3 regions of the Candidatus Symbiopectobacterium sp. NZEC127 genome follow, and region 2 is predicted to be linked to each of the others. Evidence: predicted binding sites of a transcription regulator. Region 2 holds the regulator's gene; each other region holds the start of a gene.
What was found. Region 2 encodes sigma-54, which starts transcription at its own class of promoters, with help from an activator protein. Its sites were predicted from a motif close to GTTGGCACANNTTTCGCTNT; they were not measured.

Region 1 (4,554 bases), on a different contig from region 2:
AGCGAAAAATAGCTGAGCAGATCCGGCAACGGTGTTCCCGCCAATTTACGTGAACTTTGCGCCAGCAACTGCTGGGCAGCCGGATTGGAATAGTGGATTGCCAGATCGTTATCCAGCAATAAAATACTATTGATCAAAGAATTGAGGATCTGCCCAGCATCGGGCAGCGTGCCTGTTGCCATAACGCAGACTCCTGCACCCTCGCGGTGCATTGTAGTGTAGATGATGGATGTTACGTCGCAACGGCCAATATTGATGATAAAGAAATAAGGCCGATGGTGAAAAAAGCCCATCCGAAGATGGGCTGAAAAGTTTCCACGGCAACAAAAACAAACTTCTTATAATTCTGTTGATGCTCGGTCATGGCAGGGTTCAGCACGCCCACCACGCCGAGGTAAATCATAGGTACGCAGTCGTTGATTAAACGCTGTAGTACAGTTCGAACTCAACCGGGTGCGGCGTCATGCGAACGCGATCGTTCTCTTCACGGCGCAGACCGATGTAAGCATCGATAGCGTCGTCAGTGAACACGCCGCCTGCCGTCAGGAATGCACGGTCAGCGTCCAGCGCGTTCAGTGCTTCTTCCAGAGAGCCTGCAACCTGTGGGATTTCATTCGCTTCTTCCGGCGGCAGATCGTACAGGTTTTTGTCCATGGCATCGCCAGGGTGGATCTTGTTCTTGATACCATCCAGACCGGCCATCAGCAGTGCGGCAAAGCACAGGTACGGGTTAGCCGCCGGGTCCGGGAAGCGCACTTCGATACGTGCTGCTTTCGGGCTGGAAACGAACGGGATACGGATAGAAGCAGAACGGTTACGTGCGGAGTACGCCAGCATTACCGGAGCTTCATAACCCGGGACCAGACGCTTATAAGAGTTGGTGGTCGGGTTAGACAGGGCGTTGATCGCTTTAGCATGTTTGATGACACCGCCGATGTAGAACAGTGCTTCTTCAGACAGGCCAGCGTATTTGTCGCCGGAGAATTTGTTGGTGCCGCCTTTGGACAGGGACATGTGGCAGTGCATGCCAGAGCCGTTGTCACCGAACATCGGTTTCGGCATAAAGGTGGCGGTTTTGCCGTAAGCGTGCGCTACGTTGTGAACAACGTATTTGTAGATCTGAATTTCGTCCGCTTTTTTGGTCATGGTGTTGAAGCGGGTTGCCACTTCGTTCTGACCAGCAGTCGCCACTTCGTGGTGGTGAGCTTCAACGACCAGGCCCATTTGCTCCATTACCTGACACATCTGGGAGCGGATATCCTGAGCGGAGTCAACCGGCGGAACCGGGAAGTAGCCGCCTTTCACTGCCGGACGGTGGCCTTTGTTGCCGCCTTCGTATTTGGTGCCGGAGTTCCATGCGCCTTCGATATCATCGATAGCAACGTGAGAGCCGGAGATGCTGCTGCCGAAACGGATGTCGTCAAACAGGAAGAATTCAGGTTCTGGCCCAAACAGAACGGTATCCGCGATACCGGTGGAACGCAGGTACTCTTCAGCGCGTTTTGCGATGGAGCGCGGGTCGCGATCGTAACCTTGCATGGTGTTCGGTTCCAGAATGTCACAACGAATGATCAGCGTCGTGTCTTCATAGAACGGGTCCAGTACTGCGGTGCTCGCGTCAGGCATCAGTACCATGTCGGATTCGTTGATACCTTTCCAGCCACCAATAGAGGAGCCGTCGAACATTTTGCCTTCTTCGAAGAAGTCAGCGCTAACCTGGTGAGCTGGAATGGTGACGTGCTGCTCTTTACCCTTGGTGTCGGTAAAGCGTAAGTCGACGAATTTAACGTCGTGTTCGTTCAGCATCGTCAAAACATGTTCTGCGGACATACTTGGATCTCCCGATTTGTCATTTATCGTCGTGGAACGAATATCGTTATGGAATGATGTTTGTTACCGTAATAGGGTTTAAGCTAAAATCATGCCAACTCTACACATGTGGTTGGGAGGCGTTGTTTTCAGGCTTTCGTTGAAGGCAGTGCCTGCACCATTAGCGTTCGTTGCACTATTATGGTTCATAATCACCAAAATAGTGCACTGTTTGTGTGCGTTTGTTTACTTTCTCTGCGCCGTTGCACCGTGAAAGGGATCACAAAGCAAGCACCCCTGGGTTGTTTATCGCTTAGGAGTGTGATCTTGTTTGGTCCCTCGCTTAATCCGTGTACAATAGCGCGCTATTTCTAAATGCCTGAGGCAAAGCTGTGATCGAGAATTTGCGTAACATTGCTATTATTGCGCACGTTGACCATGGGAAAACAACCCTGGTTGACAAGCTGCTACAACAATCTGGAACATTGGGTGAACGAAATGACGCCACCGAGCGCGTTATGGATTCCAACGATCTGGAAAAAGAACGCGGTATCACCATTCTGGCGAAGAACACTGCCATTAACTGGAGAGATTACCGTATCAATATCGTTGACACCCCAGGACACGCCGATTTCGGTGGTGAAGTGGAGCGTGTAATGTCCATGGTCGATTCAGTGCTGCTGCTGGTAGACGCAATGGACGGCCCGATGCCCCAGACCCGTTTCGTTACCCAAAAAGCTTTTGCCTATGGCCTGAAACCGATTGTGGTCATCAACAAAGTTGACCGTCCGGGCGCGCGCCCTGACTGGGTCGTCGATCAGGTGTTCGATCTGTTCGTCAACTTGGGTGCAACTGATGAACAACTGGACTTCCCTATCGTTTACGCGTCTGCGTTGATGGGTACCTCCGGTTTGGATCACGAAGACATGGCGGAAGACATGACGCCGCTGTTCGAAGCGATCGTCAAACACGTTGAAGCGCCGAGCGTCGATCTGGACGGTCCGCTGCAAATGCAAATCTCCCAGCTGGACTACAACAGCTATGTGGGTGTTATCGGTATCGGCCGTATCAAACGCGGTCGTATCAAACCGAACCAGCAAGTGACGATTATCGATGCGGAAGGTAAACGCCGTAACGGTAAAGTGGGTCAGGTGTTGGGCCATTTGGGTTTGCAACGTATCGAATCTGAAGTGGCGGAAGCGGGCGATATCATCGCTATCACTGGTCTGGGTGAACTGAACATCTCTGACACCATCTGTGATACCGCTAGCGTCGAAGCTCTGCCGCCGTTGTCCGTGGATGAGCCGACCGTAACCATGTCTTTCGGTGTTAACACCTCTCCGTTCTGCGGAAAAGAAGGCAAGTTCGTGACCTCTCGTCAGATTCTGGATCGTCTGAAGAAAGAGCTGGTACACAACGTTGCGCTGCGTGTAGAAGAAACCGAAGACCCGGATACCTTCCGTGTGTCTGGCCGTGGCGAACTGCACCTGTCTGTGCTGATCGAAAACATGCGTCGTGAAGGTTTTGAACTGGCTGTGTCTCGTCCGAAAGTTATCTTCCGTGACATCGACGGTCGTCGTCAGGAACCGTTCGAAACGGTGACGCTGGATATCGAAGATCAGCATCAGGGTTCCGTGATGGAAGCGCTGGGTCTGCGTAAAGGTGAACTTCGCGATATGAACCCGGACGGTAAAGGCCGTGTGCGTCTGGATTATATTATCCCGAGCCGTGGCTTGATTGGCTTCCGTACGGATTTCTTGACCATGACGTCCGGTACCGGTCTGCTGTACTCCACCTTTAGCCACTACGATGATGTGCGTCCGGGCGATATCGGCCAGCGTCAGAACGGCGTGCTGATCTCTAACGGTCAGGGTAAAGCGGTAGCCTATGCGCTGTTCAGCTTGCAGGAACGCGGTAAGTTGTTCCTGGGTCACGGTGCAGAAGTGTATGAAGGCCAGGTTATCGGTATTCACACTCGCTCCAATGACCTGACGGTCAACTGCCTGACCGGTAAGAAACTGACCAACATGCGTGCTTCCGGTACTGATGAAGCCACCGTGCTGGTGCCAGCGGTGAAAATGTCGCTGGAGCAAGCGTTGGAATTTATCGATGACGATGAATTGGTTGAAGTGACTCCGCAGTCTATCCGTCTGCGTAAACGTCACCTGACCGAAAACGATCGCCGTCGCGCCAACCGCGGGCCGAAAGAGGGCTAATTCGCCGCTCTTTACCAAACCGTTCCAGGGCGCTTACAGGCGCCCTGCCTTTTTTCCTGTCGCGTTTTTCCTTCCTGCCTTCGCCTGTGTTGACCCTGATGATGTGCTTATTGAAGCTCAATACGTCACGTCTGGCTCACGTAACGTCGCGAGGCATACCACAGCCGTGAGTGCCGAGAGCACCGCTAGTACCACAAAGATGCTGTGGAAAGCCGATGTGTAGGCATTATTTGCCAGCTCGATAATGATTCCGTCCCTAATGCTATCCGTAGTGGAAAAACTATCGTGTCCGGCGCTAGCCCCCATTTGATTTGCCATCGCGGTGGCGTTTTTCGGTAATATCAGTGACTCAACCTCGGCCACTGCGTGCAGATTCGCTGCCGTCAAACTCACCAACATGGCTCCGATGGCGGTAATGGCGATGGCTTCTCCGGCGACGCGCATGGTGGTAAAGATACCGGCAGCCATCCCTGCACGTGCTTTGGGAACGACACTGACCGACAAGGCATCCATCAAGCCCCAGGGCAGT
Region 2 (4,554 bases):
AACTGCCTGGCTGCCAATTCGCTGATGATTTCCAACGCCCGTTTCTTGCTTTGGCAATGAACGGTGCTGCGGGTGCACTCTTGGCGTAATACCGCGCTGAGTTGCAAAATGGGATCGTTATTCATGGTGTTTTCACTTAACGGCCCGCTCATCTCTTCACGCCTCTGACGCTGTGCCAGAGGCGTATTCCCTGCGCCCTGAGGCGGAGATGACGATCAGTGCTGTTTGAGTTTGTCCTTGTGTTTATTTAACTGACGCGCCAGTTTGTCGATCAACAGATCGATGGCGGCATACATGTCTTCAGATTCGGATGTGGCATGCAGTTCACCGCCATTAACGAACAGAGTAGCATCGGCAATCTGCTCCACTTTCTCCACCTTGAGCACCACGTTGATCTGGTTGATGCGATCAAAGTATTGCTCCAGCTTGGCAAATTTTGTGTTAACGAACTCGCGTAATGCGGGTGTGATTTCGATGTGGTGTCCGGTGATATTCAGCTGCATAGCGTCTTCCTTCTCTGTAGAAATCAAACCAACTGCTTACGCTGGTTTGACGGCGGGATGGATAAAGACTCTCGGTACTTTGCCACGGTACGCCGCGCGACAATGATTCCCTGATCGGAAAGCAGCGTTGTCAGCTTGCTGTCGCTCAAGGGTTTGCCGGGGTTTTCCGCCGCGATCAATTTTTTCACCAGCGCCCGAATGGCAGTGGATGACGCCTCACCGCCGCTGTCGGTATTTACATGGCTGGAGAAGAAATATTTTAGTTCGAAAATGCCACGTGGGCTGTGAAGAAATTTCTGGGTTGTGACGCGTGAGATAGTGGATTCATGCATATCCACAGCCTGAGCGATATCCGCCAGCACCATGGGTTTCATAAACTCTTCCCCTTTCTCAAAGAAATCCTGCTGTTGTTCCACAATGCAGCGTGTGACCTTGAGCAGCGTATCGTTGCGGCTCTCCAGGCTTTTTATCAGCCAGCGCGCCTCTTGCAGGTGGCTGCGGATAAACTGGCTGTCACTGTCGTTACGCGCGCTGTGGCCCAGTGCGGCATACTGCTGGTTGACTTGCAGGCGCGGCACGCTGTCGGTATTGAGTTCCACCACCCAGCGATCTTGATGTTTACGCACCAGCACGTCGGGGATCACATACTCCGACTCGCCGGTATTGATCGATTGCCCCGGACGCGGATCGAGTGACTGAATCAACGCCAGCGCCTCTTTCAGCGCATCCTCTTTGATCCGGCTTGCGCGGATCAGTGCACGAAAATCATGGTTGGCCAGAAGGTCGAGGTATTCGTTGACGATAAGCTTGGCTTCCGCCAGCCACGGGGTTTCGGGGGCAAACTGAGACAGTTGGACTTGCAGGCAATCGCGCAAATCACGCGCTGCCACGCCGACCGGGTCAAAACGTTGCACGCGTTTTAACACCGCTTCCACTTCCTCAATCGTCAGGTCATCGTCGCCAATGCTTTCGAGGATGTCTTCCAGCGGAACGGTCAGATAGCCGGTGGTGTCCACCGCATCAACAATCGAGGTAGCGATGGCCGCATCGGTGTCGGAAAACGGCGTCAACTCCACCTGCCACATCAGGTAATCCTGCAACGTTTGCGTGGTTTCACCCTGATAGACCGGCAGTTCTTCATCGCGGTAATCGGTGCCGGTGCCCGAGGGCGTGCCTGCGGAGTAGATTTCATCCCAGGTGGCGTCCAGCGGCAGCTCTTCCGGCATGTCTTTCTGCTCAAGGGCTTCGCATGTGTCTAGTGATTCACTGTCGCTCGTTTCCTGAGCATCGATTTCATCGTGGCTGTCGGTTTGTTCAAGCAACGGGTTGCTTTCCAGCGCTTGTTGGATTTCCTGCTGGAGTTCAAGCGTAGACAACTGAAGCAGACGAATCGCCTGCTGAAGTTGTGGCGTCATGGCCAGTTGTTGACTTAGCCTGAGTTGCAAACCTTGCTTCATAACTCGTGTCACTTTCCCTTAAATGGAACGCCCATTGCAAACGTTACAGTATCAAAGTCGGAAGCCTTCGCCCAGATAGACGCGTTTCACCTGCTCATCCGCCAGGATTTCGCTGGGTGAGCCGTGGGAAATCAGCTGTCCCTGACTGACGATATAGGCGCGTTCGCACACGTCCAACGTTTCACGCACGTTGTGATCGGTAATCAGTACGCCCAGGCCGCTGTCTCGCAGATGCTCAATGATTTTTTTTATGTCGAGCACCGAAATTGGATCGACACCGGCAAACGGTTCATCCAGCAAAATGAATTTGGGATTGGCCGCCAGTGCGCGGGCGATCTCTACGCGACGACGTTCGCCGCCGGACAGTGATTGTCCCAGACTATCGCGTAAATGAATAATATGGAATTCTTCCATTAACTCATTGGCGCGATCGTCCTGCTGCTCCGGCGTCAGGTCTTTGCGAATCTGCAAGACGGCCATCAGGTTGTCATAGACGCTCAAACGGCGAAAAATCGAGGCTTCCTGCGGCAGATAGCCGATACCGCGGCGTGCGCGTTCATGCAACGGCAGCAAGCTTATCTCTTCATCATCAATCACGATCCGCCCGGAATCGCGCTGGACAATGCCGACAACCATATAGAATGTCGTGGTTTTTCCCGCACCATTCGGCCCGAGCAACCCGACGATTTCACCGGAGTTGACCGTTAAACTTACGTTTTCGACCACGCGACGGCCCTTGTAGGCCTTCGCCAGGTTTTCTGCGATTAATGTTGCCATAGGTTATTCAGTTGCCTGTGGTTGCTGCTTGGCTTTTTGAGACGAGGGTGCGGCGGCCTTGCCGTTCTTTTCCTGTAACTGCGAGGGCACCAGCACGGTGGTGACGCGCCCGCCTTTATCGCCCACCGCTTCCATCTGCTGCTGTTTCACCAGATAGGTGATGCGATCGCCTTTCACGTTGCTATCCAGTTGTTCCAGATACGCATTACCCGTCAGTGTGATCTTGTCCTGCGCCAGTTCATAGCGCACTTTCTGTGCACGGCCTTTCACCGGTTTGCCGTTATCTTGCATCTGGAAGAACGTGACCGGATTACCAAAGGCCTCGATCACTTCCTGGCCCTGCGATTCCTGTGGGCGCGTGACCACGACTTTTTCGGCCTTCACGTCGATGGTGCCTTGTTTGACCGTGACATTGCCGGTAAAGGTGACCGTATTGCCCTGCATGTCCAATGACTGCTGCGCGGAATCAATGTGAATCGGCTGACTGGTGTCTCCTGTCACAGCAAGGGCAGGCAGGCTTGCTGCTAACAGGGCGCTGGCAATGGCTGCGTGACGCCAGGCATTATTGGTGTTGAATTTCATAAGAGGTTTTTACCTTTTCAATCAATTCGGCAGTTTTGTTACGCAAATTGCCGCGCATTTTCATCCCATTCGAGAGGAAACTGGCTCCGTACAGTGTCACCTCATCATCGGAGGCGATGTCCTGTGTCACCAGGTTAACTTGCGCATTATCGGTTTTTATCTGCCGTAATTGTGAGTCATTGGTCAGACTGTTGACTTCCACATGCCCGTATAAGAACAACATTTTATCTTTGGTCAGCTTGGCGCGGTCGGCTTGCACCGTCCAGGTGGCGATACCCTGTTCGTTAAACAGCGTAGCGACAGGCGCAGTAAACCAGGTGAGCTGCTCCGCGTTAAAATACTCCACTCTTTGCGCCACCAGTCGATAGTTCAGGCCACCCTGCGGGTTAAACACGCGCGTGGTGGTTTCATCGCTGGTGTAGGTCGGCACCGCATTGTCCTGGGGTTCCGTTTGTGGCGCGCTGTCCTGATCCGTCAGGTTCCAGCCAATCAGAATCAATACAATGAGCGCCAATAGCGCGGTTAGCCAACGCTTCGTCTTATTCATAATAAAAACGTACTCATGGTCATCGCAAACGTGCGGCGATAGCCCATTTGCAGTGACGATACCGTCATATCGATAGCCCTTTGGCTTCGTCCAGCTTACCCTGCGCCAGCAGGATAAGGTCACACAGCTCGCGTACCGCACCGCGTCCGCCAGCAATTTGCGTCACGTAGTCCGCCCTGGGCAGCAGCAGAGGATGGGCATCTGCCACGGCCACGCTAAGGCCTACCTGTGTCATCACCGGCCAGTCAATCAAATCGTCACCAATATAGGCAACCTGATCGGCGCTAAGCGACAGTGTATCTAACAGTTCACGGAAGGCCAAAACCTTATCTGACTGTCCCTGATAAAGGTGGGTGATACCCAGCGTGCGGCAGCGGTCTTCTACCAGCGACGCAGAACGCCCGGTAATGATCGCGACCTCAATGCCGGACGTTAGCAGACAGCGAATACCATAGCCGTCGCGCACGTTAAACGCCTTCAATTCTTCCCCTTGATTGCCCATGTAGATCAGGCCGTCGGAAAGCACGCCATCAACGTCGCAAATCAGCAATTTGATGGCTTGCGCCTTTTCCAACACCCGATCCGCGACGGGGCCGTAGCAGGTGGCGGTTTGCGCCAGGGGGTTATTCATAAACACATATCCTTGATGTCACCCTTCTGTAGGGATCGCCAAAATGACGATCCCGTA
Region 3 (4,554 bases), on a different contig from region 2:
AGCCAGCGCCAACGTTTTGCGGTGGTCGGGCAAACGCCATTTTTATTCTCTGACACGGTGGCGAACAATATTGCACTCGGCAACCCCGGTGCCACGCTGGCGCAGATTCAACATGCTGCACGTCTGGCCAGCGTCCATGACGACATTACGCGCTTACCGCAAGGCTATGAAACGCAAGTGGGTGAGCGCGGCGTGATGCTTTCCGGTGGACAAAAACAGCGTATTGCCATTGCGCGCGCGCTGCTGCTGGACGCGGAGATCTTGGTCCTTGATGATGCGCTGTCGGCGGTTGATGGGCGCACCGAGCACCACATTTTGCAAAACCTGAAACGTTGGGGGGAGAAACGCACCCTGATTATCAGCGCGCACCGTCTTTCTGCCCTCACCGAAGCCGACGAAATTCTGGTTTTGCAGCAGGGTAGCGTGGCGCAGCGCGGCAACCATGGCGCGTTAGCGTCGCAAGCCGGGTGGTATCGCGACATGTTTCGCTATCAGCAGTTAGAGGCGGCGCTGGATGAAGAGCCGGTCAAGGGAGAGATGACAATTGGCTAACGCAAAGCAGTTATGGCCGACGTTAAAGCGGCTGTTGGCGTATGGTTCCCCGTGGCGGAAATCCCTGTTGTTGGGCGTGGTGATGCTCTGGGTGGCGGCGGCGGCCGAGGTGGCTGGACCCGCGCTGGTGAGCTATTTCATCGATCATCTGGTAGCAAAAGGCAATATTCCTCTGGCAATGGCGGGGGGCTTGGCGGCGGTTTACATCCTGCTGCAATTGTCCGCCGCGCTATTGCATTATGTGCAATCGCTGCTGTTCAACCGCGTTGCGGTCGGGGTAGTGCAACAGTTGCGTATTGATGTGATGGATGCCGCGCTGCGCCAACCGTTAAGTACCTTTGATACGCAACCGGTGGGGCAACTGATTTCCCGCGTAACCAACGATACCGAAGTGGTGCGCGACCTGTATGTCACCGTGGTTTCTACTGTGCTGCGCAGCATGGCGCTGATCGGTGCGATGCTGGTCGCCATGTTCACCCTTGATTGGCGCATGGCGCTGATTGCCGTGATGATATTTCCCGCAGTGGCTATCGTGATGGCGGTCTACCAGCATTTCAGTACGCCGATTGTGCGGCGACTGCGCCGCTATCTGGCGGACATTAATGATGGTTTCAATGAAGCGATCTCGGGCATGTCGGTGATCCAGCAGTTCCGCCAACAGTCGCGCTTTGGTGACAAACTGGGGGCCTCAAGCCGTGCGCATTTCCAGGCGCGGATGCAGACGCTGCGTCTGGATGGCGTGCTGTTGCGCCCGCTATTGAGCCTGTTTTCCGCCATGGTGCTGTGCGGGCTGTTGATTCAGTTTGGTTTCAGCTCGGTGGGCACGGTAGGCGTTGGCGTGCTCTATGCCTTTATCAGCTATCTGGGGCGTCTTAACGAGCCGCTGATTGCGCTGACCACCCAGCAGTCCATGTTACAGCAGGCGGTGGTGGCCGGTGAGCGTATCTTTGAACTGATGGATGCGGTACAGCAGTCCTACGGCGAAGATACACGCCCATTAGCGGCGGGCAGCATCGAGATGGACAACGTTTCTTTTGCCTACCGGGATAATCAGCGTGTCCTGAACCATATCAGCATGCAGGTGCCAGCGCGCGGCTTTGTGGCGTTGGTGGGGCACACCGGCAGCGGCAAGAGCACGTTAGCGAGTTTGCTGATGGGGTATTATCAGCCGGATGAAGGGGAAATTCGTCTCGATGGCCGTCCGCTGACGTCGTTATCCCATCAGGTATTACGACAAAATGTCGCAATGGTGCAACAAGACCCCATGGTTCTGGCGGATTCACTCTATACCAACGTTACGCTGGGGCGTGATATTCCTGAAGCGGATGTGTGGCGCGTGCTGGAGATTGTGCAGCTCACTGCGCTGGCAACGGCACTGCCCGAGGGCATACACACCACCATCGGCGAGCAAGGTAATACGCTTTCTGTCGGGCAGAAGCAGCTCCTTTCTCTGGCCCGCGTGCTGGTGAAACCGCCCAAAATACTGATTCTCGACGAAGCGACGGCCAACATTGATTCCGGCACCGAGCAAGCGGTTCAGCGCGCATTGCGTCTTATCCGTCACCACACCACGCTGGTGGTGATTGCGCATCGTCTTTCCACCGTGGTCGAGGCTGACAACATACTGGTGCTACATCATGGTGAAACGGTAGAGCAGGGCGCACACGAGCAATTACTGCAACGTCGCGGGCGTTACTACCAGATGTATCAACTGCAACTGGCGGGGCAGGAGTTGGCTGCCAGCGAGGATGAACCGGTTTCCGTCGTCTGACAAAAGACACACTGCCTGTCGCTGTCGTTTTTTATCCGCGCACCATCAACAGGCAGATGATTTTCATTTTTCCATGTCATGCACCGCAATTACGCGTCATGCACCAAATGGGTGCGTGACCTGTGCGCAACATCACATCTTTATCCTTTCCTTTTACTTCGCCAGCCGTGTTCCACGTTATTTCCCCGCGCAATTATCGGTTCCTTTCATTTGTGGCACAGCCTTTGCTTTATCCCTGTCGTGAAGGTTATTCGAAATGGTGGCGGGCGTAAGTCTGAACTCAATTGGTAAGGGGAAGATAATGAAACTGGTTACTGTGGTGATAAAACCATTCAAGCTGGAAGATGTGCGTGAAGCCTTATCTTCTGTCGGCATCCAGGGGCTCACCGTCACTGAGGTGAAGGGATTTGGACGCCAGAAAGGCCATGCCGAGCTGTATCGCGGCGCTGAATATAGCGTCAACTTTTTGCCGAAAGTGAAAATTGATATTGCCATCGCTGACGATCAGGTTGATGAAGTCGTTGATGTGATTAGTAAGGCGGCTTACACCGGTAAAATTGGCGACGGTAAGATTTTTGTTGCTGAACTGCAACGCGTTATCCGTATTCGTACGGGCGAAACTGACGACGCCGCACTGTAATGCCTGGCTGACGAAAAATTGGGATGGATGAAAATGAAAATACGTGTCTCTTCATTATTAGGCCTTGCCGCCGCAGCGTTACTTCCGTCGCTGGCAATGGCCGCTGATACACCGGCAATCGATAAAGCGGATAACGCTTTTATGATGATTTGTACCGCGTTGGTCCTGTTCATGACGCTGCCCGGCATTGCGCTGTTTTACGGCGGCCTGATTCGCTCCAAGAACGTGCTCTCCATGCTGACGCAGGTGACCGTAACGTTTGCCATGGTGTGCGTGCTGTGGGTTATCTACGGGTACAGCATGGCCTTTGCGACCGGTAATGCCTTCTTTGGCGGCCTGGATATGTTCATGCTCAAAGGCATCGAGCTGAAATCGCAATCTGGCACTATTTATCAACTGATTCACGTCGCGTTCCAGGCTTCCTTTGCCTGTATCACTGTCGCGCTGGTGGTCGGTGCGATTGCTGAACGTATCCGTTTCTCTGCGGTGCTGATTTTCGCGGCTATCTGGCTGACGTTCTCCTACCTGCCGTTGACGCACATGGTATGGGGCGGCGGTTTCCTGGCGGCCGATGGCGCGCTGGACTTTGCAGGCGGTACTGTGGTGCACATCAATGCCGCGGTTGCGGGGTTGACCGGTGCTTATCTGCTGGGCAAACGTGCTGGTTTCGGTAAAGAAGCCTTCAAGCCGCACAACCTGCCGATGGTGTTTACCGGTACGGCGATCCTCTATATCGGTTGGTTCGGCTTTAACGCAGGCTCTGCTGCTGCCGCGAACGAAATTGCCGGTCTGGCTTTCCTGAACACCGTCGTTGCGACTGCGGGTGCGATTCTGGCATGGGTTATCGGTGAGTGGATGGCACGTGGTAAGCCTTCTCTGCTGGGTGCCTGTTCCGGCTGTATCGCGGGTCTGGTTGCTATCACACCCGCCGCGGGAACCGTGGGCGTCGGTGGTGCGCTGATTATTGGTCTGGTCGGTGGTTTCGCTGGCCTGTGGGGCGTGACGGTACTGAAAAAATGGCTGCGCGTGGATGACCCGTGTGACGTGTTCGGTGTGCACGGCGTGTGCGGCATCGTCGGTTGTATCCTGACCGGGGTATTCACCTCCGCGTCTCTGGGCGGCACCGGCTACGCAGAAGGCGTTACCATGGCGCACCAGGTTTGGGTGCAGCTGTTCAGCGTGATCGTTGCGTTCATCTGGTCCGGCGTTGCTGCCTTCATCGCGTTCAAAGTGGCAGACCTGGCCGTTGGCCTGCGTATACCGGAAGAACAAGAGCGTGAAGGCCTGGATGTTAACAGCCACGGCGAAAACGCTTACAACCAGTAATTTCACAGGATATGAAAAACGCGGGCCTAGGCCCGCGTTTTTTTTGTTCAGGATTGAGGATAGTGCGCAACGCCCCTCTTTTTAAGGCGCATCATGCCGCCGCATGACCCCCTCCTGCACCGTTGAGGCCACCAGAATCCCCTCCCTGGTGTAGAATTGCCCACGCACAAAGCCACGGGCACCGGAGGCCGACGTGCTTTCTACGGTGTAGAGCAGCCAGTCATCAAGGCGGAAAGGGCGGTGGAACCACATGGAATGGTCGATG

Region 1: glnA (glutamate--ammonia ligase) is a predicted target of sigma-54. The motif match lies at 1,910-1,929, and genes of this name have one in related genera.
Region 3: glnK (P-II family nitrogen regulator) is a predicted target of sigma-54. The motif match lies at 2,535-2,554, and genes of this name have one in related genera.

Annotation. Positions count from the first base shown of each region.
Region 1 is NZ_JAGFPG010000006.1:19,490-24,043, forward strand. Features, by position in the region: gene glnL (nitrogen regulation protein NR(II)) at 1-182, opposite strand, end outside; gene J5069_RS18950 (hypothetical protein) at 233-403, opposite strand; gene glnA (glutamate--ammonia ligase) at 421-1,830, opposite strand; gene typA (ribosome-dependent GTPase TypA) at 2,202-4,025, shown strand; gene J5069_RS18965 (MFS transporter) at 4,143-4,554, opposite strand, start outside.
Region 2 is NZ_JAGFPG010000002.1:64,125-68,678, forward strand. Features, by position in the region: gene ptsN (PTS IIA-like nitrogen regulatory protein PtsN) at 1-125, opposite strand, end outside; gene hpf (ribosome hibernation promoting factor) at 216-503, opposite strand; gene rpoN (RNA polymerase factor sigma-54) at 527-1,960, opposite strand; gene lptB (LPS export ABC transporter ATP-binding protein) at 2,012-2,737, opposite strand; gene lptA (lipopolysaccharide ABC transporter substrate-binding protein LptA) at 2,741-3,319, opposite strand; gene lptC (LPS export ABC transporter periplasmic protein LptC) at 3,300-3,866, opposite strand; gene kdsC (3-deoxy-manno-octulosonate-8-phosphatase KdsC) at 3,931-4,497, opposite strand.
Region 3 is NZ_JAGFPG010000004.1:220,101-224,654, forward strand. Features, by position in the region: gene J5069_RS16700 (SmdA family multidrug ABC transporter permease/ATP-binding protein) at 1-552, shown strand, start outside; gene J5069_RS16705 (SmdB family multidrug efflux ABC transporter permease/ATP-binding protein) at 545-2,323, shown strand; gene glnK (P-II family nitrogen regulator) at 2,625-2,963, shown strand; gene amtB (ammonium transporter AmtB) at 2,997-4,289, shown strand; gene tesB (acyl-CoA thioesterase II) at 4,371-4,554, opposite strand, start outside.